Regions from separate parts of the Bradyrhizobium sp. SZCCHNRI3043 genome, predicted to be linked through region 1. Evidence: predicted binding sites of a transcription regulator. Region 1 holds the regulator's gene; the other holds the start of a gene.
What was found. Region 1 encodes PhoB, which activates phosphate uptake and scavenging genes when phosphate is short. Its sites were predicted from a motif close to TGTCATNNANCTGTCAT; they were not measured.

Region 1 (12,041 bases):
TACCAGGAGTGAACCACGAACTCCTGGATCTCGTCCGGATTGGCGTGATCGACCGGAAACACCTCGGACAGGTTGCCGTTGATGATCGCGCCACGCGGCAGCTTCAAGCTCTTGGCGGAGTAGTCATTGGCATGCTCGGGCACGTCGCCATAGGCGAGCACGCTCTTGCCGGACAGGCCGCCGCCATAGAGCCAGTCCTTGTAGAAGGAGCCGATCGCGGCGACGTCGGGGAGATAGACCATCTCGTTGAACTCGATCAGGCGATCGATGATCGAGGAGACGAGGTTCAGCCGCTCGATGTTGATGGCGCCGACCGCACCGGTGCCGTCGATGTTGATCGGACACGGCACGCCACCCACGAGCCAGTTGGGGTGCGGGTTCTTGCCGCCGAAGATGGTGTGGATCTTGACGATCTCCTTCTGGAAATCGAGCGCCTCCAGATAGTGCGCCACCGCCATCAGGTTGGCTTCGGGCGGCAGCTTATAGGCCTTGCTGCCCCAATATCCATTCTTGAACGGGCCGAGCTGCCCCGACTCGACGAACTTCTTGAGGCGGGTCTGGAGGTCCCTGAAATAGCCGGGCGACGACAGCGGCCAGCTCGAGATCGACTGCGCCAGTGTCGACGTCGCCTTCGGATCGGCCGAGAGCGCCGAGACCACGTCGACCCAGTCCAGCGCGTGCAGATGATAGAAGTGCACGACGTGGTCGTGCACTTGCAGCGCAAGCTGCATGAGGTTGCGGATGGAGTTGGCATTCTCCGGAATGGTGATGCCGAGCGCGTTCTCGACCGCGCGCACCGATGTGAGCGCATGCGTTCCGGTGCAGACGCCGCAGATCCGCTCGGTGAAGGCCCATGCGTCGCGCGGATCGCGATTCCTGAGGATCACCTCGATGCCGCGCCACATCGTGCCGGTGGAAACCGCATTGCGGATGACATTGTCGGAGTCGACGTTGACCTCGACCCGCATGTGTCCCTCGATCCGGGTGACCGGATCGACGACAATGCGCTTGCCGGAATTGTCGAGATTGAAGCCGTTGGGAGTCTGGATGCCCATCGTTGCCTGCCCTGAATGCGATCAATGATCTTGTTTGGCGTCGTCGCGCTTGGTGGCGAGCCGTTTCACGGCCGTCGCCGCCGCATGCGCCGCGACCGCTACGCCCACCGTGCCCGCGGCCACCATGCCGACCTGGTCGGCGTTGTGCTCGATGCCGAACTGCTTGATGTTGGTGAGACGGTCGTAGAACGAGCCCTTGTCCCAGAAGCCGTCCTCCGAGCAGCCGATGCAGCCGTGACCGGACTGGATCGGGAACGACACGCCGCCGTTCCAGCGCACCGTCGAGCAGGCGTTGTAGGTGGTCGGGCCCTTGCAGCCCATCTTGTAGAGGCAGTAGCCCTTGCGCGCGGCCTCGTCGTCCCACTCCTCGACAAACTGGCCGGCGTCGAAATGCGGCCGGCGATAGCACTTGTCGTGGATACGCTGTGAGTAGAACATCTTCGGCCGACCCTGGCGGTCGAGCTCAGGCAGCTTGCCGAAGGTGGTGATGAAGGTGACGACGCCGGTCATGACTTCCGCGATCGGCGGGCAGCCCGGCACCTTGATGATCGGCTTGTTGGTGATGACCTTGTCGATCGGGGTCGCCTGCGTCGGATTGGGCTTTGCCGCCTGCACACAGCCCCAGGAGGCACAGGCGCCCCAGGCGATGATCGCCATGGCGTCCTCGGCCATCATCTTCAGCTTTTCGACGAACGGCTTGCCGCCGTCGATGCAGAACATGCCACCTTCGTTCAGCGGCGGATTGCCCTCGACCGCAAGAATGTACTGTCCCTTGTACTTCGCACGCGTCTCGTCGAGGATGGCCTCCGCCTGGTGGCCGGCCGCCGCCATGATGGTGTCGTCATAGTCGAGCGAGATCATCGACAGCACGGCATCCTTCACCAGCGGATGCGCCGAGCGGATGAAGCTCTCCGAGCAGCACGTGCACTCCAGCCCGTGCATCCAGATGACCGGCGTGCGCGGCTTGGTTTCGAGCGCATTGGCGATGCGGCTCGCCGCCAGCGGGCCGAGGCCGAGGCTCGTCGCGGTCAGGCTGCAGAACTTGTGAAAGCTGCGCCGCGTGATGCCCTGACGCCTGATGACGCTGTAAAAAGTTTCCGTTGCCGCGCCCATGAGTCCTCCCCCTGACATCGCGTTGGCGATCATCTGATCGCGTTCTGGCGAGAAGGACAGCAAGATGCGGGCCAGCATCATTGCTGGATTCGAATCATAATGATTTCAGATGCTTGAGGCGGTGCGATCGCAGCGACGGAGCCTTCGGTGGTGGATCGCGCGCGACAATCGGAAATCACGCGCTTTGCACCGACAATCTTGTTTCCGCTTGCTGCCTGCCTGTGTGCAGCGCGCTCAATGCGCCGTGCAGACCATGCAGGGATCGAACGACCGCACGACGTGCTGGATGCCGACCGCACGCGCGCCGGCATCGCCGACCTCGGTGCCGACCAGCGCCTGCTCGAGCGGGCCCGCAACGCCGTCGGCGTCGCGCGGCGAAAAATTCCAGCTCGTCGGCGCGATGATCTGATAACGCTCGATCCGGCCGGAGCGCACCGCGAGCCAGTGGCCGAGGCTGCCGCGCGCAGCCTCCACGACCCCGACGAAGTGGCCGTCGGCCGCCTCACCGCTGTTCACGCAGAACGGCTCGTTGAGACGCAGCGCCTTGATCCAGTGCTCGATCGACAGCGCGAGTTGCGCGGTTTCGATCAGCCGGGCGATGACACGATTGCGGACATTGCTGCGACCGCTCGCGAGCAGCGCGGTGATCAGCGGCTGACCGTCGATGGCCTGCCTTGCGAGAGCGCCGACCTCGACCGGTTCTCCCGCGAGACGCGGCGCCTTGCACCAGCTATAGGCGTCGGCTTTGTCGGCATCGGGCACGGTGCGGCTCTCGGCCGGATCGAGCGACGTATCGTGCATCCAGGCGTGCGAGACGTCCTCGGTGATGCCGTCCGACGGCAAAGCCTGGACCTCGCCACTGCTCGTGCGGACGCCAGCGCGAAAACGAGCCCCATTGAAGTCGTGATACGCGCCGAAGCTCATCAAGGAACCTGGTCCGCTGCCGAGGTCGGCCAGCGCGAGCGCATCGGCCAGCCGAAGGAAATGCGCGAAGTCGCCGGCGCGGCCCTCGCGCCAACGGTCGAGCTCGTCCGATGTCGACAAGGCGAGCACGTTCTCCAACTTGTCGGCGAACACGACGCGCTCAAGGAAACCGCGAAACGACGCCGCGATCGCGTTGAGCCGCACGCGCTCGCCGAGCTCGATCGCGCGCGTCGTCCCGCCTGGCTGGAAGGCGAGACTGTGCGGCCATTTGCCCGCGATCAGGCCCATGATCTCGAGCAGTCGCGCGCGCGCAGGCAGCGCATCGCGGGCAGCGCTGCCCTTCGTCGCCGCGAAACGTTCGGCCGCGGTCGAATGCCAAGCGTGCGAGGCATAAGCATCGCGGGCGAAGTCCGGCATGAAGAAGATGTAGAAATGCGTCAGATGATCCGCCGCGTTCTCGGCCGCGTGCGCGATGTTGCTCGCGAGGATGCCGTTTGGTGCTGCCGCAATGCCCATGGCCTGGCGCAACGCCGCGGCGGCCGCGATCGATTGCGACACGGAGCAGATGCCGCAGATGCGCGGCGCGATCACCAGGGCGTCGAGCGGCGGCCGGCCCTCAAGGATCTGCTCGAAGCCGCGATAGAGCGGCGCCGTCACCTCCGCCCGCGCGACGCGGCCGCTCTCGATATCGAGCCTGACCTCGAGATCGCCTTCGACACGATTGAACGGTCCGACCGTGATCCGCGTCATGGACGGCGCTTGTCGCCGGAACGGCCCGGCGGCACCACGACATGATCCGCCGTCGCATTGACTCGGACGCGGCGCGGCGTGGCCGATTTCGACAGCGCTGCGAGCGCGACGAACCAGGCTTTCGGCATGTCGGTGGGAAGGCCGACGGGGATGCCGGCGAGCTTCGCCGTCTCCAGATAGTTCTGCGCGCTCTCGAAGCCCGGCGAGGTGCAGGCGATGCAGGCATAACCGCCCTTGGTGCAGGAGCCGCCGCCGTTCCACGAGCGCTGATTGCAGTCGCCGACCGCCTGCGTTGCGCGGCAGCCGAGATGCTCCATCAGGCAGCCGCGCTCCGACATCGTCTCCGCGCTCGCCTTGAACTCGTAGAACTCGTTGCGCGAGCAGCCGTGATGAGCGAGGTGGTTGGCGATGAAGGTCGGACGGCCGACCGCGTCGAGACCGTCTGCCGTCAGATCGCCCGAGGTAAGCGCCAGCAGGCTCTCCATCATCCAGCCCGGATGCGGCGCACAGCCTGCGACGTTGATCACCGGCAGCCCGCGTTTCGAGCGGAAGGCCGCGCCAAGCGCGCCGCCGATATCGCTGCCCTCGAACTGCAGTCCGACCGCATCGGTCGGATTGATGCCAGCCGCGGGAATGCCGCCATAGGCGGCGCAGCTGCCGACGGCGACGACGTAGTCGGCCAGCGGCGCCAGATCGAGCAGCCAGTGATAGATCGAGCGGTTGGTGCCGGCGAGCATGTTGAAGCGGCCGCTCAGACCGGGGCCTCGCGCCACCGAGCCTTCGAGCACCAGCAGATCGAGCCGCTCGCGGCCGTCGCGGATCGCCTCTAACAGCTCCACGACCTCGTCCCCTGTCTGCTCGCTGACGGAGGGATGCCACACCAGATCGATGCCGGATTGGCGCAATTCGTCGAACCAGCCGGACGCGCCGCTTTCCAGGATCGACATGGTGCAGCCGCCGCAGCTCGCGCCCTGCAGCCACAGCATCCTGATCGTTCCCTCCGAGCCGACCATCATGAGGCCCCGCTCCTAGCCCGTCTTATGCGTTCCGCTTCGTATCGCCGGCGGGTTTAGCGCCCCCGCACGAACGCTGGCAAGCGCTTCGCCGGGCGTCGCCTCGGAACCGCGCTGACTGCGACCGAGCAGCATGGCGACCGCCCAGACCAGTCCGAACAGGCCGATCGCGACGATTCCGAGATTGGCGACATCGTCGCCCAGCGCGGTGGCGACGTCAGCCCATCCCCCCGTCAGGCCAAGCCGCGGCGCCAACAGCGTGAACGCCTCGAAGCTGCCGATCACCAGCGCGATCGCAACGGATGCGCCGGTGATCACGAGGTTATAGCGCAGCTTGCGTGCGGGATCGGTCAGCGCCCAGCGATAGGCGCCGACCATCAGCATGCTGTCGGCGGTGTCGACAGTGGCCATCGCAGCCGCGAACAGCGCCGGGAATACCAGCACATGGGCGAGGCTCGCGCCGCGCGCAGCCTCGGTCGCCGACAGGCTGAGAAGCCCGATCTCGCTCGCAGTGTCGAAGCCGAGACCGAACAGGAAGCCGAGCGGATACATGTGCCAGGCGCGTCCCACCAGGCGGAGCACGGGGCGCAGCAGGCGGATGAGGATGCCCCGTCCGCTGTTTCCGGCGGTTTCCATCTCGGACTGCGGCTGTGCGGCGCGGCGCCAGAGGTTCACGAACAGAATGAGGTTCGCCAACGCGATAAGCAGCAGGAAGCCGGACGATACCGACGTGCCGATGACGCCGCCGATCGCCCTGATCGCACTCTCTTCATCCAGGAGGTCGGCGCCGGCGATGAGGCTCACGACGATGGTGGCGATAACGACGACGCTGGAATGGCCGAGCGCAAAATAGAGGCCGGCGGCGCGCGGGGCGCTACCGTCCTGCACCAGCTTCCGCACGACGTTGTCGATGGCCGCGATGTGATCCGCATCGATCGCATGGCGCAGTCCGAGCAGCCAAGCCAGCATCGCGGTGCCGACGATGGCGGGCCGGTCGGCGTAGAGCGCGAACGCCCAGGCCCAGGCGAGCGCGTTGGCGGCGACCAGTCCGGCGACCAGCGCAACGGTCCGGCCGGGCTGCGACCGCCACCACAGCAGCCGCGCGGCCCGAGGATGATCAATTTGAACAATCGTCATACTCGGACTATAGCAAGAGCCAGGCCAGTTCGGTAAGGCCCCGCTGCAGGCGAAAGCTGCAGGAAAACCTGGGTGGCGCTTCCCGGACCGCCCTCTCGCTTGGCAACCCGCTATCCAGTCACGCACAGATCATGACCAGCGGCGGGACCTCGTCTCTCTCGCTCCTTCCCTCACCGCGCCGAGGCACTCTGCGCCGCGATCTCGCGGCGCACGACCGCCTCGAACTGGCTCGCGGGGGCGGCGAACATCAGCCGGGTCTCCTCGTGGAACGCCGAGAAGATGCCGACCACGGCAGGCTGCCCACCGACCTCGGCGAGGATCGGCGAGCCCGAATAGCCGAAATTGGCCAGACAATGCACCGTCAGCAGCATCCCGTCCTTGGTCATGCCGGCGCTGCAATTGCGCTGGCCGGTCGGCGAATAGCGCCGCTCCTGGCCATAGCCGATCTCGGAGATGGTGCCGGCCGTCGTCGCAGCCGCGAGCTCCTCGCGGGTCAGCGCCTTGACCGCCACCGGCTTCGACGGCAGCGCATCCTTCAGCACGATCAGCGCCCAATCGGCGGGCGAGCGGTCGAGCGACCATCTGTCGTGCCGGGTCGGGACGAAATCGGGCGCCACGATCAGCTTGTCGGCGACCGACGATGCCGCCGGCGTGCCACGGTTCATGCCGGCCAGGAAGCGGACATTGCCGGGGCTGACCTGCGCCACGCCGTTGAAGACGCAATGCGCGGCGGTGAGCACGACGCGCGGCGCCACCAGGGTGCCGGTGCACCAGCCGCCGCTCGAGTATTGCGCGACGGTGACGACGCCGATCGACGACGCCGGCCAGGAGGTGGGATCGACGACCTCGCCGATGTGGCGATCGAGCCCGAGCAGTTGCTCCGGACGCGGAGTGGCAATGCCCGCATCCGCCGATTCCGGTTTCGGCTGCCAGGACGCAATGGCGCTCTGGGCCTGGACGCGCTGCGGCTCGGTCAACCTGACCCGCTGCACGTCGCGGCCGGCCGATCGCACGCCACTACGGCCCGCCATCACCAGCCAGGCATAGCCCTGCACGACGTCCTGTTTCACACCGCGGCCGTCGAGCAGCATCAGGCCGAGCATGTATTGCGACTGGGCGAAGCCCTGCGCCGCCGCGCGGCTGAACCAGCGACTGGCTTCGCCGTAGTTCGAGGCAACACCCTCGCCATTGACGTAGGCGATGCCGAGATAATGTTGCGCGACGGCTAGCCCCTGATCGGCGGCCTTGCGGTACCAGGCCAGCGCCTCGCTCGGATTACGCGGCACGCCCCAGCCGAACGCCTGCATGAAGCCGACGTCGAACTGCGCCCGCGCATCGCCCTTGGCGGCCAGCGGCAGCAGCCGTCGCATCGCCGCCGCATGCTGCCCGTTGCCTGCCGCCGCGACCGCGTCTTCGAGCTCGGCGGCCGGGGCGCCCGCCGCGCCGCCGAGCAGCACGGCAAGAGATATGATGATGGTCTTGATCAAGGGCGTCCGCTGGGACCGAAACATCGTGACGGGCCACGAAGCAGACACGATCAAGACGGCGGCGGCGTGGCGGAAAGCGGACCGCGATCTCCTCAATCGGGCCCGCTCGCGCCTCACACCTGCTTCGTCCTCACGTCCGATCGCCCCTTACACCTGCTCGCTCTTGGCGAAGCGATCATCGAGCGCATAACCGGCGCCGCGCACGGTGCGGATCGGGTCCTGCTCGCGGCCGGGATTGAGCAGCTTGCGCAGGCGGCCGATATGGACGTCGACGGTGCGCTCGTCGATGTAGATGTCGCGGCCCCAGACGCTGTCGAGCAGCTGTTCGCGGCTGAACACGCGGCCGGGGTGCTCGAGGAAGAATTCGAGCAGGCGGTATTCGGTCGGGCCGAGATCGATCGGCCGCCCCGAGCGCGCCACGCGGCGTTTCTCGCGGTCGAGCTCGATGTCGCCATAGGACAGCACGGTCGCCAGCCGCTCCGGGCTCGCCCGCCGCAGCAGGCCTTTCACGCGCGCCAGGAGCTCCGGCACCGAGAACGGCTTGACGATGTAGTCGTCGGCGCCGGTGGCGAGTCCGCGCACGCGCTCGCTCTCCTCGCCGCGCGCCGTCAGCATGATGATCGGCAGTTGCCGGGTCTCGGAGCGCGCGCGCAGGCGGCGGCACAACTCGATGCCGGAGAGGCCCGGCAGCATCCAGTCGAGCACGACGAGATCCGGAACGCGCTCCTTCAGCCGCGTGTCGGCCTCGTCGCCGCGCGCCACGGTCTCGACCTCGTAGCCTTCGGCCTCGAGGTTGTAGCGCAGCAGCGTCGTCAGCGCCTCCTCGTCCTCCACCACCAGAATTCGGGCGCCCATGTCTGAACCGTCTCTCTTAGTTACCGGGAATCGTCGTCGCGAAGCTCGTCATGTCGCCCTTCGGGCGCTTGTCCATGATCTGCTGGCCTTCGATCATATAGAATACAGTCTCGGCGATGTTGGTCGCGTGATCGCCGATGCGCTCGATGTTCTTGGCGCAGAACATCAGGTGGATGCAGAACGAGATGTTGCGCGGATCCTCCATCATGTAGGTCAGGAGCTCGCGGAACAGCGAGGTGCAGATGGCGTCGACTTCCTCGTCGCCCTTCCACACCGTCATCGCCGCCGGCAGGTCATGCGCGGCATAGGCGTCCAGCACCGTCTTGACCTGCGACTGCACCAGATCGGTCATGTGCTCGAGGCCGCGGATCAGCTTCAGCGGATGGAAGTCGCTCTCCAGCGCCGCGACGCGCTTGCCGATGTTCTTGGCGAGGTCGCCGATGCGCTCCAGATCGGTCGCCACGCGCATCGCGCCGACGATCTCGCGCAGGTCGACCGCCATCGGCTGGCGACGGGCGATCGTGAGCACGGCGCGCTCCTCGATGATGCGCTGCAGCTTGTCGACCTCGGCGTCGGTGGCGACCACCTTCTGGCCGAGCGCGATGTCGCGCCGCACCAGCGCATCGACGGAATCGACGATCAGCCGCTCTGCGAGGCCGCCCATCTCCGATACCAGACGGGTGAGGTCCTGCAGATCGCTGTCGAACGCCTTGGCGGTATGTTCACTGGCCATGATGATCTCCTGAAGACAATGTCGTCGGCGTCAGCCGAACCGGCCGGTGATGTAATCCTGGGTCCGCCGATCACTCGGCGAGGTGAAGATCTTGCTGGTGTCGTCGAACTCGATCAGCTCGCCGAGATACATGAAGGCGGTCTTGTCGGAGACGCGCGCCGCCTGCTGCATGTTATGCGTCACGATGGCGATCGTATAGTTTTCGGCGAGCTCCTGGATCAGCTCCTCGACCTTGGCGGTCGAGATCGGATCGAGCGCCGAGCACGGCTCGTCGAACAAGATCACCTCCGGCCGGACCGCCACGGTGCGCGCGATGCACAGTCGCTGCTGCTGGCCGCCGGACAGCGACAGGCCCGAGGCGTTGAGCTTGTCCTTGACCTCGTTCCACAACGCGCCGCCGCGCAGCGCCTTCTCGACCCGGTCGTCCATCTCCGACTTCGATATCTTCTCATAGAGGCGGATGCCAAAGGCGATGTTCTCGTAGATCGTCATCGGGAACGGCGTCGGCTTCTGGAACACCATGCCGACCCGGGCGCGCAGCAGATTCAGATCGAGCTTGGGATCGAGGATGTTGGTGTTGTCGAGCATCAGCTGCCCGGTCGCGCGCTGGCCCGGATAGAGATCGTACATCCGGTTGAAGATGCGCAGCAGCGTGGACTTGCCGCAGCCGGACGGGCCGATGAACGCGGTGACGCGGTTGGTGCCCAGCGACAGGTTGATGTTCTTCAGCGCGTGATGGTCGCCGTAGTAGAAGTTGAGGTTGCGCGCAGTCACCTTGGCCGGCGCATCCGGAAGCGCCTTGCCGTGAAGAGCGTGATTGGGCTGACTGACGGAGACGGACAGTTCGGTCATTTGGTGTTCCTCTCGGCGCCGAGAATGCGTGCACCGATGTTCAGGGCGAGCACGGCCAGAGTGATGAGAAGGGCTCCGCTCCAGGCCAGTTGCTTCCAGTAGGCATAAGGGCTCTGGACGAAATTGTTGATGGTGACGGGCAGGTTCGCCATCGTCCTGGAAAGGTTGAGGCTCCAGAACTGGTTCGACAGCGCGGTGAACAGCAGAGGCGCGGTCTCGCCGGCGACGCGGGCGGTGGCAAGCAGCACGCCGGTGATGAGGCCCGAGCGCGCCGCCCGATAGGCGATGCGGCGGATCACCAGCGAGCGCGGCAGGCCGAGCGCAGACGCCGCCTCGCGCAGCGGGTTGGGCACGAGCAGCAGCATGTCCTCGGTGGTGCGCAGCACCACCGGGATCACGATGACCGCCAATGCAAGGGAACCCGCGAGTGCCGAGAAGCCGCCCATCGGCACCACGACCGCACCATAGATGAACAGGCCGATGATGATCGAGGGCGCCGACAGCAGGATGTCGTTGATGAAGCGGATCACCGAGGTCAGGCGGTCGTTGCGGCCGTATTCGGCGAGATAGGTGCCGGCGAACAGGCCGAGCGGCGCGCCGATGCCGACGCCGATGATCGTCATGATCAAGGAGCCGACGATGGCGTTGCGCAGGCCGCCTTCGCTGGAGCCGGGTGGCGGCGTGTCGGCGGCAAAAACCTGCAGGCTGAGGCCGGCGAGTCCGTTATAGAACAGCGTGAACAGGATCAGCGCCAGCCAGGTGACGCCGAACATCGCGGCGGCGACGCAGAGGCCGCGGATCACGATGTCCCTGCGGCGCCGGCGCGCATAGATCGGATTGACCGGCGCATCGAGTGTAAGCGTATCAGCGCTGGACATGGCTTATCTTCCCGCCTTGGCTTCGAGCCGCATGAGCATCAGCCGCGCGCTCGCCAGCACGAAGAAGGTGAGCACGAACAGCAGCAGACCGAGCAGGATCAGGCTCGACTGGTGCAGCCCGTCGCTCTCCTGGAATTCGGAGGCGATGGCGGCCGAGATCGTGGTGCCCGGCGCGAAGATCGAGGATGAGATCCGGAACGAGTTGCCGATGATGAAGGTCACCGCCATCGTTTCGCCGAGCGCACGGCCCAGCGCCAGCATGACGCCGCCGATGACGCCGACGCGGGTGTAGGGAATGACGACGCTGCGCACGACCTCCCAGGTGGTGCAGCCGACCCCGTAGGCGGCTTCCTTCAGCACCGGCGGGACGGTCTTGAACACGTCGACCGAGATCGAGGTGATGAACGGCAACACCATGATCGCCAGGATCAGCGAGGCGTTGAACAGGCTGAGATAGGACGGCGGACCGGCGAAGATGTCCTGCAGCACGGGGATGCCGGCGCAGAGATTGATCATGAACGGCTGGAACGTATAGGCCAGGAACGGCCCCAGCACGAAGAAGCCCCACATGCCGTAGATGATCGAAGGAATGCCGGCGAGCAGCTCGATCGCAAGTCCGATCGGACGGCGCAGCCATTGCGGGCACAGCTCGGTGAGGAAGATCGCAATGCCCAGACCGACCGGAATGGCGATCAGCATCGCGATGAAGGACGTGACCAAGGTGCCGTAGATAGGGCCGAGCGCGCCGAGCACCGGCGGATCGGCCGACGGCGCCCAGCGCCGCGTCCACAGGAATTCGAAGCCATATTCTCTCATGGCCGGCCATGCGCCAACGATGAGCGACAGGATGATGCCGCCCAGGATCAACAGGACGGAGATCGCGGACAGCCGCGTGATCCAATAGAAGGTCACGTCGCCGAGCTTGAAGGCGTTGAGCGCGCGTGCCCGGTCATAGGGTCCGGCAGCGGCCGCGATATCGCTGACTTCGGTCTGAACCGCCATCTCTGCCAATTCTGCCCCCTGTTCCTTGGACACGCCGCAACCCCGGTAGCGTCCCTCCCCCGGAGGCCGGGAGAGGGGATTTTCGATACGTCCAGCTCAGCTCTTGATGTCGGCCGACCAGGTCTTCTCGATCAGCTTCACGACGCTGTCGGGCATCGGGATGTAGTCGAGCTCCTCAGCCATCTTGCCGCCCTTCTCGAACGACCACTTGAAGAACTTGATGGCTTCGCCGGACGCCGCCT
Region 2 (12,041 bases), on a different contig from region 1:
CGCCCTTGAGCGAGATCGCGGCGACGCCGGTCAGTCCCTGGAACTCGAGCCCGACCAGGGTGTCCTTGCGGATCGGCGCGTTGTTCTCGACCATCGCCAGCGCCACGACGCGGCGCGGATTGTCGAGCTTGACCGAGATGACCTCACCGACCCGGATACCATTGAAGTTGACGCTGCCGCCGTTGCGCAGACCCGCGGCCGGCCCCTCGAACACGACCCGCAGCGGGCTGCGCTGCTTGGTCGTGTGCAGGCTCTGAAACCAGAGGACAAACCCGACCGCCGCGGCAATCACTGCCAGCGTGAACGATCCGATCAGGACGTAATTCGCCCGCGTTTCCATTACCAACTCCGGTACCGGCACGTCGCAGCGGAGATCCCAGCCGCCGCTCCCATGCGCTCTCGGTTGGCGCCGGACTGCGGCACCCACCCCATCAGCTATGTCGCAGGAGTCCCCACTCCCGCTCACAAAAATAATCGCCCCGAGGGGCGCTACGCACTAACCCATCACGGCCCGTGCACGCTTGCCGTGGAAATACTGCCGGAGCCACGGATGTTCCGAGGCCTGCATGTCGGCCATCGATCCCGCAGCGATAATCTTGCCGTTGCCCAGCACGGCGATGCGGTCGCACGCCGTATACAGGCTGTCGAGATCATGGGTTACCATGAAAACGGTCAGTCCCAAAGTGCGCTGCAGGGTACGGACAAGCTCGTCGAAATCGCCGGCGCCGATCGGGTCGAGCCCCGAGGTCGGCTCATCGAGGAACACCAGCTCCGGATCGAGCGCGAGCGCGCGGGCCAGCGCGACGCGCTTGATCATGCCCCCCGACAGCTCGCTCGGGAAACGATCAGCAACATCGGGCCGCAATCCGACCATCACCAGCTTTGCGATCATGATCTCGTCGAGCAGACGCTGCGAGACCTTGAGATATTCCCGGACCGGAAACTGGATGTTCTGCCGCACCGTGAGCGAGGAGAACAAGGCGCCCTGCTGGAACAGCACGCCCCAGCGCCGCTCGACGGCGCGGCGGCCGGCACGATCGGCGGCGTCGAGATCGACGCCGAACACCTCGATGTTGCCCGACAGCTTGGGCACCAGGCCGATGATGGTGCGCGTCAGCACCGACTTGCCCGCACCGGAGGGACCGACGAAGCCCAGGATCTCGCCGCGCTTGACGTCGAGGTCGAGCCCGTCGAGCACGCGCGTCTTGCCGAACTGCACGGTGACGTCACGCACGCGGATGATCGGATCGGACATCTCCTGCGTCATGTCACATCCCGACCGCGGCGAAGAAGATCGCGAACACGCCGTCCATCACGATGACGAAGAAGATTCCCTTCACCACCGATGAGGTGGTGTGGCGCCCCAGCGACTCGGCGCTGCCCTGCACGGCCAGTCCTTCGACGCAGGCGACGATCCCGATCACCGCCGCCATCACCGGCGCCTTGAGCAGCCCGACCGTGAAATGATCGATCGAGATCGCATCGCGCAGGCGCAGCAGGAAGGCCTCGGGATCGACGCCGCCATAGAACCACGCCACCAGCCCGCCGCCATAGAGCGCGGCGATGTCGCCGAGGAAGGCCAGGATCGGCAGCGCGATCACCAGCGCGAGCATGCGCGGCAGGATCAGGACCTCGATCGGATCGAAGCCCATGGTGCGCAGCGCATCGATCTCCTCGCGCATCTTCATCGAGCCGAGCTCGGCCGTGTAGGCGCTGCCCGAGCGTCCGGCGATCATGATCGCCACAAGCAGCACGCCGATCTCGCGCAGCACCAGCACGCCGAGCATGTCGACCACGAAGATGTCGGCGCCGAACCTGCGGAAATGGAAGATGCCCTGCTGGGCGATGATGCAGCCGATCAGGAAGGTGATCAGCACGATGATCGGCACCGCGCGCCAGCACACCTGCTCGAGATGATGGATGGTCGAGGTCAGCCGGAAGCTGCGGGGATGAACGAGGACCCGGCCGCTGGCGACGATCACGGCGCCGAGCATGTCGATCAGCGCGGCGACCGTGCCGAAGATGCCGGCGACACTGAGGCCGATCTGGCCGAGCATGCCGGTGATGGTCACCATCGTCGCGTCGCCATTGGGCGCGGTGCTGACGCGGCGAACCTCATCGACCAGGCTGGCGTAGTTCGCAGAGAGCCCATCGATCCGGACCTCGACGGTTCCGGTCGTGAAGCTGCGGCGCAGCCGCTCGATCAGCCAGGCGCCGAACGTATCGAGCTTGGACACCTGGGAGACGTCGATCGAGACATCGACCTTCTTGCCGGCGAGCTTTTCGGCATCGGCGACGAGCCGTTCGAGCGACGGCGCAAAGGGCGCAGTCCAGGCGCCGGTCGCGCGCAGCGTCAGCGCGTTGCCATCGCCACTGCGCTGCAAATCAGGGCCGCCCTTCACGACGGCCATCCTCGGAGCCTCGGACGTCCGCTCCTTGACGAGAAAAATCCCACCGCGTCGCTACCACCTTGCCGGAGACCACTATCAACAGCCATAGTCGGTCAGATCGCGCAAGCCCCAAGCGCCTCATTCCGGTTCACAAATCGCCAGACTTTCAAATGACTTCCAACGGTTTTCCAATACTGGACGCCCGGATCGGCCACTGGCCGATCGCCGGCAGCTTCACGATCAGCCGCGGCGCCAAGACCGAAGCGGTCACGGTGATCGCGGAAGTGCGACACGGCACGATCGTCGGCCGCGGCGAATGCGTGCCCTATGCGCGCTATGGCGAGACCCCCGAGGCATCGTTGAGCGCGCTGCTCGCGATGCGCGATGCGATCGCCTCTGGTCTCGACCGCAACGCCCTGCAGACGGCGATGCCACCGGGGGCGGCGCGCAATGCGCTCGACTGCGCGCTGCTCGACCTTGAAGCCAAGCGGAGCGGCCGGCGCATCTGGGACCTGCTCGGACGCCGCGCGCCGGGGCCATGCGTGACCGCCTACACGATTTCGCTCGGGACCCCCGACGTGATGACCAAAGCTGCGGCCAAGGCCGCGCACCGCCCGCTGCTCAAGATCAAGCTCGGCGGCGACGGCGATCCGGCGCGGATTGCAGCCGTGCGCGAGGCAGCTCCGCAATCACAACTGATCGTCGATGCCAACGAGGCCTGGACCGAGGCGAATTTGGAGTCCAATCTCGCGGCCTGCGCCGCCGCCGGCGTCACGCTGGTCGAGCAGCCGCTTCCCGCAGGAAACGACGAAGCGCTCGCCAACATCGCGCGCCCGCTCGCGGTGTGCGCCGACGAGAGCGTGCACGACCGCAACTCGCTCGAAGCGCTGCGCGGACGCTACGACGCCGTCAACATCAAGCTCGACAAGACCGGAGGGCTCACCGAGGCGCTTGCCATGGCCGATGCCGCGCGCGCGCTCGGCCTCGACATCATGGTCGGCTGCATGGTGGCGACATCGCTCTCGATGGCACCGGCCATGCTGCTGACGCCGCTCGCCCGTTTCGTCGATCTGGACGGACCGCTGCTGCTCGCCGAGGATTGCGAGCACGGCCTGCACTACGAGGACAGCCTGGTCTATCCGCCCGATCAGGCGTTGTGGGGCTGAAGCGACAGGCTTCGGTGCGCGATCCACATCAGGACGCCACCCGCTCCGGCCATCGCGGCCATCACGTAGTAGACACCGGGTCCATAGGCCGCATAGACCGGCCCCGAGAGGGCCGATGCCGCCGAGCCGACCACACCGCTCGCAGCTGCATAATAGCCCTGCCCGCGCGCCGTCAGTTGCGCCGGCACATGGCGGACCAGCAGCCCCATGGTTCCGACCAGGGTCAGTCCGAAGGTGAAGCCGTGACTGATCTGGACCGCGGCGAGCCCGGCTGCATGCGGCTCCTGAGCCGTGAGGCTCCAGCGCAGCACGGCCGCCGCTGCACCGATCATGACCAGGTTGGCGGGCGCCAACGTGAAGCGTGGTGACAGGGCGAACACGACGATCTCGGCCAGCACGCCCATGGTCCAGAGCCAAGCGATGGTCAGCCCGCTGAAGCCCTGCGCCTTCCACGCGATGGCGGAGAACGTGTAGTAGGCCGCGTGGCTGGCCTGGATCAGCGCCGAAGCCGCGATGATGCAGAGGAAGCTCGGATGGCCCAGCAGACTGCGCCCGTCCCGGGCCAGGCCGGCGCCATGCGGCAGGGGCGGCAGCGCCTGCAGCAGCAGGCTGCTTGCCGCACCGCACAGCGCGACCAAGAGGATGATCCAGATCAGCTCGGACGACGGCGCGAGGTCGGCCACCCCGCCGCACAGCAGCGTTCCGGCGATGAATGCGGCCGATCCCCACAGCCGCAGGCGACCGTAGTTCAGGCCATAGCTCATCACGCCACGGAGCGCATAAGCGTCCGTCAGCGGGACAACGGGTGTCCATAGACAGCAGGTTGCCACGTAGACCAGGAATACCAGCCAAGGTTCGCGCTGGAAGGCGAGAACCACAAAGCCCGATGCCGTTGCGAAGGTGGTCAGCCGCATCGCGGCGCGCAGGGCCTGCCGGCGCTCGGCAACCGCGGTGATCAACGGCAGGACGGTGAAGCGGGTCACGGCGGGAACCGCGATGATCACACCGATCCACGAGGCGTCCAGCCCGATCGCCCGTAGCCACACGGGGAAAAACGGCAGATGCGTCCCCGACAGCATGAACACCGCGCCATAGAACAGCCCCAACCTGTCCGCGAATCGGCGCGACAATACCGGCGATGTGGTGGAGATTTGTCGGGACAGTGGCATCAATTCAATTGCGATTCGATCAATATCATGGTGATCGTTATGCCAACGCGCAGCAATGTGCGCGATAGGTTTGCCATGGTCGATGAAGTCTTCGCCCTCTCGCCGATATCCGCCCGCGCGGCTCAGCCGAACGAGGCCGATTACGAGGCGATCCGCGACGCCTTCATGGAGACGTCCCGAGGCCGCTGGTTCCTCGGCGAATACGCCAAACGCAACCGCAATGCCGACACCAGCATGGTGCTCGACGCCGTGGCCCGCATCGAGCATGCGCTGGCCTCGCAGCGTCAGCAGCAGCAGGAGTTCGAGCAGGCCGGCAGTAAGGCGCTGCCCGAGGCGCTGGCCGCGATCCGCGCCTCGGTCGAAGACGCTGCACTCGCCGCAGCCTCTGCGGTCGACAGCATGGCCCTTGAGCAGAACCTGGCGCCGGTGCGCAAGGGCATCCGAATCATCAAGGAAATTTCCTGGCGCTGGCGCGAGATCGGCGCCGATTCCCGGATCTGCGACCTGATCGATTCACAGGTCACATCGATCGAGGCCGCGTGCGACCAGCTTGCGAGTGCCGACCCCAAGGTCGCACTGCTTGCGGCCTTCGAGATCATCAAGACGCGGCTGAAGGAGCTCGACGCGGCGGAAGCAAGCGTTCCGCCCGCGGCTGACGAGATCAAGCCGGCGACCGAGTCCGCCGCCCCGCCAGTACCTGATGTCGCATCGGGTCCGGCTGCGGAGGCGACGGTCTCGGCTGAGCCGCAGGTGGCTTCGGGGCCGTTGCCCGTGCCGGAACAGACGGAGGCGGCCCAAGCCGGGCTCGAGATGACCATTCCGCTCGTTGCAGCGGTGGCCGCGATCGAATCGGTCGAGACATCCTCCGGCGCTGACACCGCGATCATGGCGGCCGCAGCGGTTGAAGCCAGGATGGTTGACACCGACGCTGCGGCGGTGGTGCAGCCCCCCGAAATTGCGACCGAGCCGTCGGTGGACGAAACCCTTCTCGAAATCGAGCAGCACGCCGCGGCGGCCCTGGATGACGCCGTCGCCGCAGAAGCCCACGACGAAGCCATCCTGGAATTGGTCGCGGCGGAGATGGGTGCTCCCGATCCGATCGACGACGAGGAGTTCAGCCGGGCCAGGACGCTTGGCTTCGACATTGAGGAGCCAACCTCGGTCGACGACGACATCGTCGCGAGCTTCAGCGAGCCGGCGCCGTCGGAGCCGGATCTCGCGCTGACCACGGCAGAAGTCCCGGTTGCCACGGCGGCGTCGGCTCCCGCTGCGCCTACGATGTCTGCCCCGCCAATGTATGCCCCGCCGATGCCGGCCCCGCCCGCGGCTGCCCCGCGCATGGCCTCGCCTCCAGCCCCGGCGCCAGTCCCCAGCGTGCCCGTATCGGCACCGCTTCCGGAGGCGATCACCATCGAGACCCTGGCCGCCGTGGCGGCTGCAGTCGCAGCTCAATCTCCCGCGGCGGCCCCGCAGGCCGACGTTGCGCCGAGCCAGCAGGTCCGCCCGACCGCCGCCGCGGCTCACAGCACCAGCGCATCCGCGATGCCCAGGCCTGCCTACGAGCCGTCGCTGGGATCGACGCTCCTGTCGAACGGCCTTCTGCAGCGGCCACAGGCGCCCGCCAATGACTTGCTGGCGCCGATCCGTCGCATGACCCAGCCTGAGAAGATCGCATTCTTCTCGTAGGGCGAGAGCGTCTCGGCCACCTCCTATCGAACCTCGATCACTGAGCACCGAAAGGTGACGCGTTGATAGGTGACGCGGATCACGTACGCTGCTGCGTGATCTGCGTAGCCTGATCCTCAAGCCATCCGCTTGGCGCATGCTCGAGGAGAACGCCGTGTCCGTTCCGAAATTTCGCGCTGTAACATCCGCCTGGAAATCCCTGCTCATGTCCGCGCTGCTGGGCCTGATGGCCTGGGTCGGCCCGGACTCGGCGTTCGCCGCCGGCAGTGAGATCGACAACCTTCACACGCCACCGCGCGCGCTGGCAGCTCCCTCACCTGCAAAGGAGAGCAACACCCCCGCAGCAATCCCTCAAGGAGCCGAGCCACGCGTCGCACTCGTGATCGGCAATGCGAGCTATCAGAACGCGCCGCCGCTGGAGAACCCGGACAACGACGCCCATGCTGTTGCCAAGCTGTTGAACTCGGCCGGCTTCGAGGTGATCACGGCGACCGACCTGACGCAGAACGAGATGCTCAAGGTCGTCCAGGATTTTTCGAGCCGGGTGGCAGCAAACGGCCCGAACACCGTGGCAATGGTCTACTACGCCGGCCACGGGGTTCAGCTCGCGGGCGAGAACTATCTGATCCCGATCGATGCCCGTATCTCAGCGCCCTCCGACCTGACGACGGGGACGATCCGTCTGGTGGACCTGATGGCAACGCTCGACGCCATCCCGAGCCGCATGCGGATCGTCGTGCTGGACGCCTGCCGCAACAATCCCTTCCCTGCCATCAACGATGCCGGACGCGGACTTGCCATCGTCGACGCACCGAACGGCTCCATCCTCGGATATTCGACCTCGCCTGGCGAGGAGGCGCTCGACGGGCGTGGCGAGCACAGCCCGTACGCGCAGGCGTTCCTGAACCTGGCGCGGCAGCCGAACCTGCCGATCGAGCAATTGTTCAAGCGCATTCGCCTGCAGGTGAACCAGAGCACCGATGGTCGACAGACGCCGTGGGAAAGCTCGTCGTTGACCAGTGATTTCACCTTCTTCGGCGAATCCCTGGTTGCCGCAGCGCGCGCGCCGGTGAACGCGCCCGTGGTGCAGATGGCCGCCGACCTGCCGAGCCGTTCCGTGCGGCAGGCCTATGACTACGTGCTGTCGGAGAACCGTCCGCAATATTATCGCGAGTTCATCGCGATGTACCCACGCGATCCGCTCGCCGACCGCATCCGCGCACTGCTCGCCGGCCTCGTGCAGGCCGCGGCGTGGCACCAGGCCGTGCTGGCGAATTCGCCGGCCGCCTATCAGAGCTTCCGTGAATCCTATGCCGACAGCCCATATGCGCCGGTCGCGCTGCGGCTGCAGGGACAGCCTCGGCCCATCCCCGTGCTGCAACCGAGCCGTCTCATCATGCCACCGCAACTGGCACCGATCGCGCGGCCGTTCAATCCCGCCGCCCAGATCCAGAGCCATCCAGGCCCGCAACCGAAGCTGCCGGCCACCATCGTGCCGCCGCACGGACCGATGCCGCCAACAGTGGTCACGAAAGGCAATGCCATCAACAACGCGGGTCCCAACAAGGTCGTCGATCCCAGGCCTATCGCTCAGACCAGGTTGCGCGACAGGATCATGCCGCCGGCAAATCCGCCTGTCGCCGCGAAGATCCAGCGCGATCCACTGAAGCGCAGTCCTGGGCGGCCATTCGACACCCGCGAGGTCCGGCATCCCTTCCCCGGCAATTCCGGACCGTTCAAGCCGAACATCAACACGTCGCGTCCGTCGATGGCGCGTGGCCAAGGAGGGATGCAGGGCGGCCCGACGCGGGGCACGCCGCACGTCGCGCAGTCCGGACTGCGGATCGGCGGTGGGGGATCTGCAAAAGGCGGCCTCAGCTTTCACTGAGGCTTGATCGTCAGGCGATCAGCCTGGCGTAGAGCTCAGCATCGACATTGCCGCCGGACAAAACGATCACCACCGTCTTGCCCGCCACATCCAGCCGGCCGGCCAGCAATGCCGCAAGCCCGACTGAACCACCGGGCTCGACGACGAGCTTCAGCTCCCGGAAGGCAAAGCCGACCGCGCGCCCCACCTCCTCATCCGAGGCCTCGACCGCAGCCGACAGAAGTTGGCTGTTGATCGCGAAGGTGATCTCGCCCGGAATCGCCGCCATCAGCGCGTCGCAGATGGTGCGCCCCTTCGCATCATGGGCCTCGCGGTGGCCGGCCCGCAGCGAGCGCGCATGGTCATCAAAGCCCTTGGGCTCAGCCACGACCATCTGGGTGCTCGGAAAATGCGCCTTCACCGCGGTCGAGACGCCGGCAAGCAGACCACCGCCCGAAGCCGGGACGATCACCAGATCCGGCGACAGGCCCAGCGCCGCGAGGTCTTCGCCGATCTCGCGGCCGACGGTGCCCTGCCCTGCGATGACGTGGGGATCGTCATAGGGCGGCACTACCGTAGAGCCGCGCTTTGCAGCGATGCCGCGCGCGATCGCTTCGCGGTCCTCGCGATCGCGATCATAGAGCACGACCTCGGCACCGAACGCCTTGGTGCGCTCGCGCTTGGCCGCCGGCGCATCCGAGGGCATCACGATCGTGGCGTCCATGCCCAGCAATGTGGCGGCATGGGCGACGCCCTGCGCATGATTGCCGGAGGAGAATGCGACGACGCCGTTGCCGCGCGCTGCTTGCGGGATCGACGCCAGTTTGTTGTAGGCGCCGCGGAACTTGAACGAGCCGGTCCGCTGCAGCACCTCCGGCTTCACGAAGACGTTCGCCTTGAACTGCTCGCTCAGCACGGGAGCCGGCAGCAGCGGAGTCCGCACGGCCACGGGCGCGAGGACGCGTGCCGCCGCATCGATGTCGGCGGCGGTCACGGGCAGGATCGGGGAATGAGCTGTCATGCCCCTATTTTACCGCGCCCGATTGCCGAGAGGCAAGGGAGCCGGTGTCAGGCGGCGCGAGCGGCCAGTTGGGGAACCGGCGCGCGTTGCCGTAGCGGATCGGTCCAGGTGAGGATCTCGAAGCGGCCGTCCTCGTGCTCGACCAGCGCCGTGCAGCTCTCGACCCAGTCGCCGCAATTCATGTAGCGAATGTCGTCCTGATCGCGGATGACAGCGCAATGGATGTGGCCGCAGATCACGCCGTCAGCGCCATGCCTTCGCGCCTCGGAGGCCAGCGCCGTCTCGAACGCGCCGATGTAGTTCACCGCGTTCTTGACCTTCTGCTTGGCCCATTGCGACAGCGACCAATAGGGAACGCCGAACATGCGACGGAAGAAGTTGACCAGACGGTTCATCTGGATCGCGAAGTCATAGGCCTTGTCGCCGAGATGGGCGAGCCAGCGCGCGTTCTGCACGACCAGATCAAAGATGTCGCCGTGGATCACCAGATAGCGTTTGCCGTCAGCGCCGGTGTGGACGATGTTCTCGACGACGTCGATGCCGCCGAAATGCGTGCCGTAATAACCGCGCAGGAACTCGTCGTGATTGCCGGGGACATAGACGATCTTGGCGCCCTTGCGCGCCTTGCGCAGCATCTTCTGCACCAGGTCGTTATGCGACTGCGGCCAATGCCAGCTCGATTTGAGCGCCCAGCCGTCGATGATGTCGCCGACCAGATAGATCGTATCTGCATCATGGTGGCGCAGGAAATCGACGAGGAGATTGGCCTGCGAGCCGCGGGCTCCGAGATGAACGTCCGAGATGAACAACGTCCGAAAGCGCCGAGCCGGGCTTTCTTCACCAGCAGTCTCAAGTCCCATGCGCGCCCACCTAACAGTCCCTGATGACACCGCGATGACGAAACGCCGCACCGGCAGAACCCATCCTGCCGGACCGCGACCGGCACCGCTCGTTCGACGACTCGCGACGTCCTTCGTCACTGCCCCGCGATACCAGCGGGGTGCGACAATCAGGCGACAGGCGGGCGGCGCGAACAGGGAAAATCAGCCTCCTATCTCGGCACGGTGACGACGCGCAGATTGTTGGTGGTGCCGGCCCGCGCGAACGGGATGCCGGCGACGACGACGAGCAGGTCGCCGGCTTCAGCGAACTCCTCCTGCACGGCGAAGAAGGTCGCGCGCTCGACCATCTCCTCGTAGCTCTGCACGTCCTGCGACAGCACGCTGTGCGCGCCCCACAGCAGGCACATGCGCCGCGAGGTGTCCTCGTTCGGCGTGATCGCCAGAATCGGCAGGCTCGGCCGCTTGCGCGCAACGCGCGAGGCCGAGGTTCCGCTCGACGTATAGGCCACGATCGCCCTGGCGTGGATCGCCGAGGCGAGATCGGCCGCCGCGGTTGCCACCGCATGCGGCGGCGTCTGCTCCTCGCCCGGCTGCGTCGCCTCGACGATCGAGCGATACATCTTGTGGCCTTCGGTGGCCTTGATGATGCTGTCCATCATCGCCACCGCCTCGCGCGGGTATTGGCCGCTGGCAGACTCCGCCGACAGCATCACCGCGTCGGCGCCGTCATAGATCGCAGTGGCGACGTCCGAGACCTCGGCGCGCGTCGGTGTCGGCGTCGCCACCATCGAATCCAGCATCTGCGTCGCGACGATCACCGGCTTCACGGCGAGCCGGCAGGCACGCACCAGCTCCTTCTGCTTGCCCGGCACGTCCTCGTTGGGAATCTCGACGCCGAGATCGCCGCGCGCGACCATGATCGCGTCCGACAACTGGATGATGTCGTCGATCCGCTCCAGCGCCGCCGGCTTCTCGATCTTGGACATGATGCCGGCGCGGCCGTTGATGAGGCCCCTCGCCTCAAGCACGTCCGACGGCTTCTGCACGAACGACAGCGCCACCCAGTCGACGCCGAGCTCGAGCCCGAAGGCGAGATCGGAGCGGTCCTTGGCCGTCAGCGGCGACAGCTCCAGAATGGTGCCCGGCAGATTAACGCCCTTGTGATTGGAAATCGCGCCGCTGACGATCACCTTGGCCTCGATCCAGTCGTCGCCGAGGCCGGTGACGCGGACGCGGACGCGGCCGTCATCGATCAGAAGATCGTGACCGGGCGAGACCGCCGCAAAGATTTCCGGATGCGGCAACGGAATCGATGTCTTGTCGCCCTCGGTGCCGTTGAGGACAAATCGAATCGTCTCGCCGACTTCGACCTGGATCTTCTTGTCGCGCAGAGTGCCGACGCGAATCTTAGGACCCTGCAGATCCATCAAGATGCCGATCGGCCGCTGCACTTCCTTCTCGAGCGCGCGGATCGCGGCATGGACCTTGGCGTGATCGGCCTGGGTGCCGTGGCTGAAGTTGAGACGAAAGGTGTCCACACCGGCGAGGAACAGCGCTTTCAGCATCTCCGGAGAATTGCTCGCGGGACCGACAGTCGCAACGATCTTGGCTCGACGGTGACGACGCATGATGTGTCCTTTCTCCTTAAGCCGTGTCTCGCGTCTCTATGACACGCATGTGATTGGCATGCGCGGACGCAGCGGAAGCGCTGATATACGCCCCGCAGCGTCCATTGCAAGCGCGACACGGAACACGCCAGAATTGTGCAAGAGAACGGCACGCCTCAGGCGTTGGAGCCGTGGATCGCGTCGATGACGGCGTCGGTCACCTGCTTGGTCGTCGCCGTGCCGCCAACATCGGGGGTCAGGATGCCGGCTGCACAGACTTTCTCGACCGCAGC

Region 2: a site for PhoB is predicted at 10,183-10,199, ahead of QX124_RS28020 (UDP-2,3-diacylglucosamine diphosphatase). Genes of this name have one in related genera too.

What each region holds. Positions count from the first base shown of each region.
Region 1 covers NZ_JAUHID010000001.1:652,218-664,258, reverse strand. Annotated here, with positions in the region: gene QX124_RS03110 (nickel-dependent hydrogenase large subunit) at 1-1,055, opposite strand, end outside; gene QX124_RS03105 (hydrogenase small subunit) at 1,077-2,168, opposite strand; gene QX124_RS03100 (nickel-dependent hydrogenase large subunit) at 2,403-3,842, opposite strand; gene QX124_RS03095 (HupU protein) at 3,839-4,855, opposite strand; gene QX124_RS03090 (HoxN/HupN/NixA family nickel/cobalt transporter) at 4,871-5,992, opposite strand; gene QX124_RS03085 (trypsin-like serine protease) at 6,163-7,479, opposite strand; gene phoB (phosphate regulon transcriptional regulator PhoB) at 7,627-8,334, opposite strand; gene phoU (phosphate signaling complex protein PhoU) at 8,351-9,067, opposite strand; gene pstB (phosphate ABC transporter ATP-binding protein PstB) at 9,098-9,919, opposite strand; gene pstA (phosphate ABC transporter permease PstA) at 9,916-10,797, opposite strand; gene pstC (phosphate ABC transporter permease subunit PstC) at 10,801-11,799, opposite strand; gene pstS (phosphate ABC transporter substrate-binding protein PstS) at 11,896-12,041, opposite strand, start outside.
Region 2 covers NZ_JAUHID010000021.1:55,825-67,865, reverse strand. Annotated here, with positions in the region: gene QX124_RS28060 (MlaD family protein) at 1-340, opposite strand, end outside; gene QX124_RS28055 (ABC transporter ATP-binding protein) at 497-1,267, opposite strand; gene QX124_RS28050 (ABC transporter permease) at 1,269-2,402, opposite strand; gene dgcA (N-acetyl-D-Glu racemase DgcA) at 2,561-3,556, shown strand; gene QX124_RS28040 (MFS transporter) at 3,538-4,725, opposite strand; gene QX124_RS28035 (hypothetical protein) at 4,801-6,411, shown strand; gene QX124_RS28030 (caspase family protein) at 6,566-8,299, shown strand; gene QX124_RS28025 (threonine/serine dehydratase) at 8,310-9,299, opposite strand; gene QX124_RS28020 (UDP-2,3-diacylglucosamine diphosphatase) at 9,347-10,159, opposite strand; gene pyk (pyruvate kinase) at 10,351-11,769, opposite strand; gene QX124_RS28010 (tartrate dehydrogenase) at 11,925-12,041, opposite strand, start outside.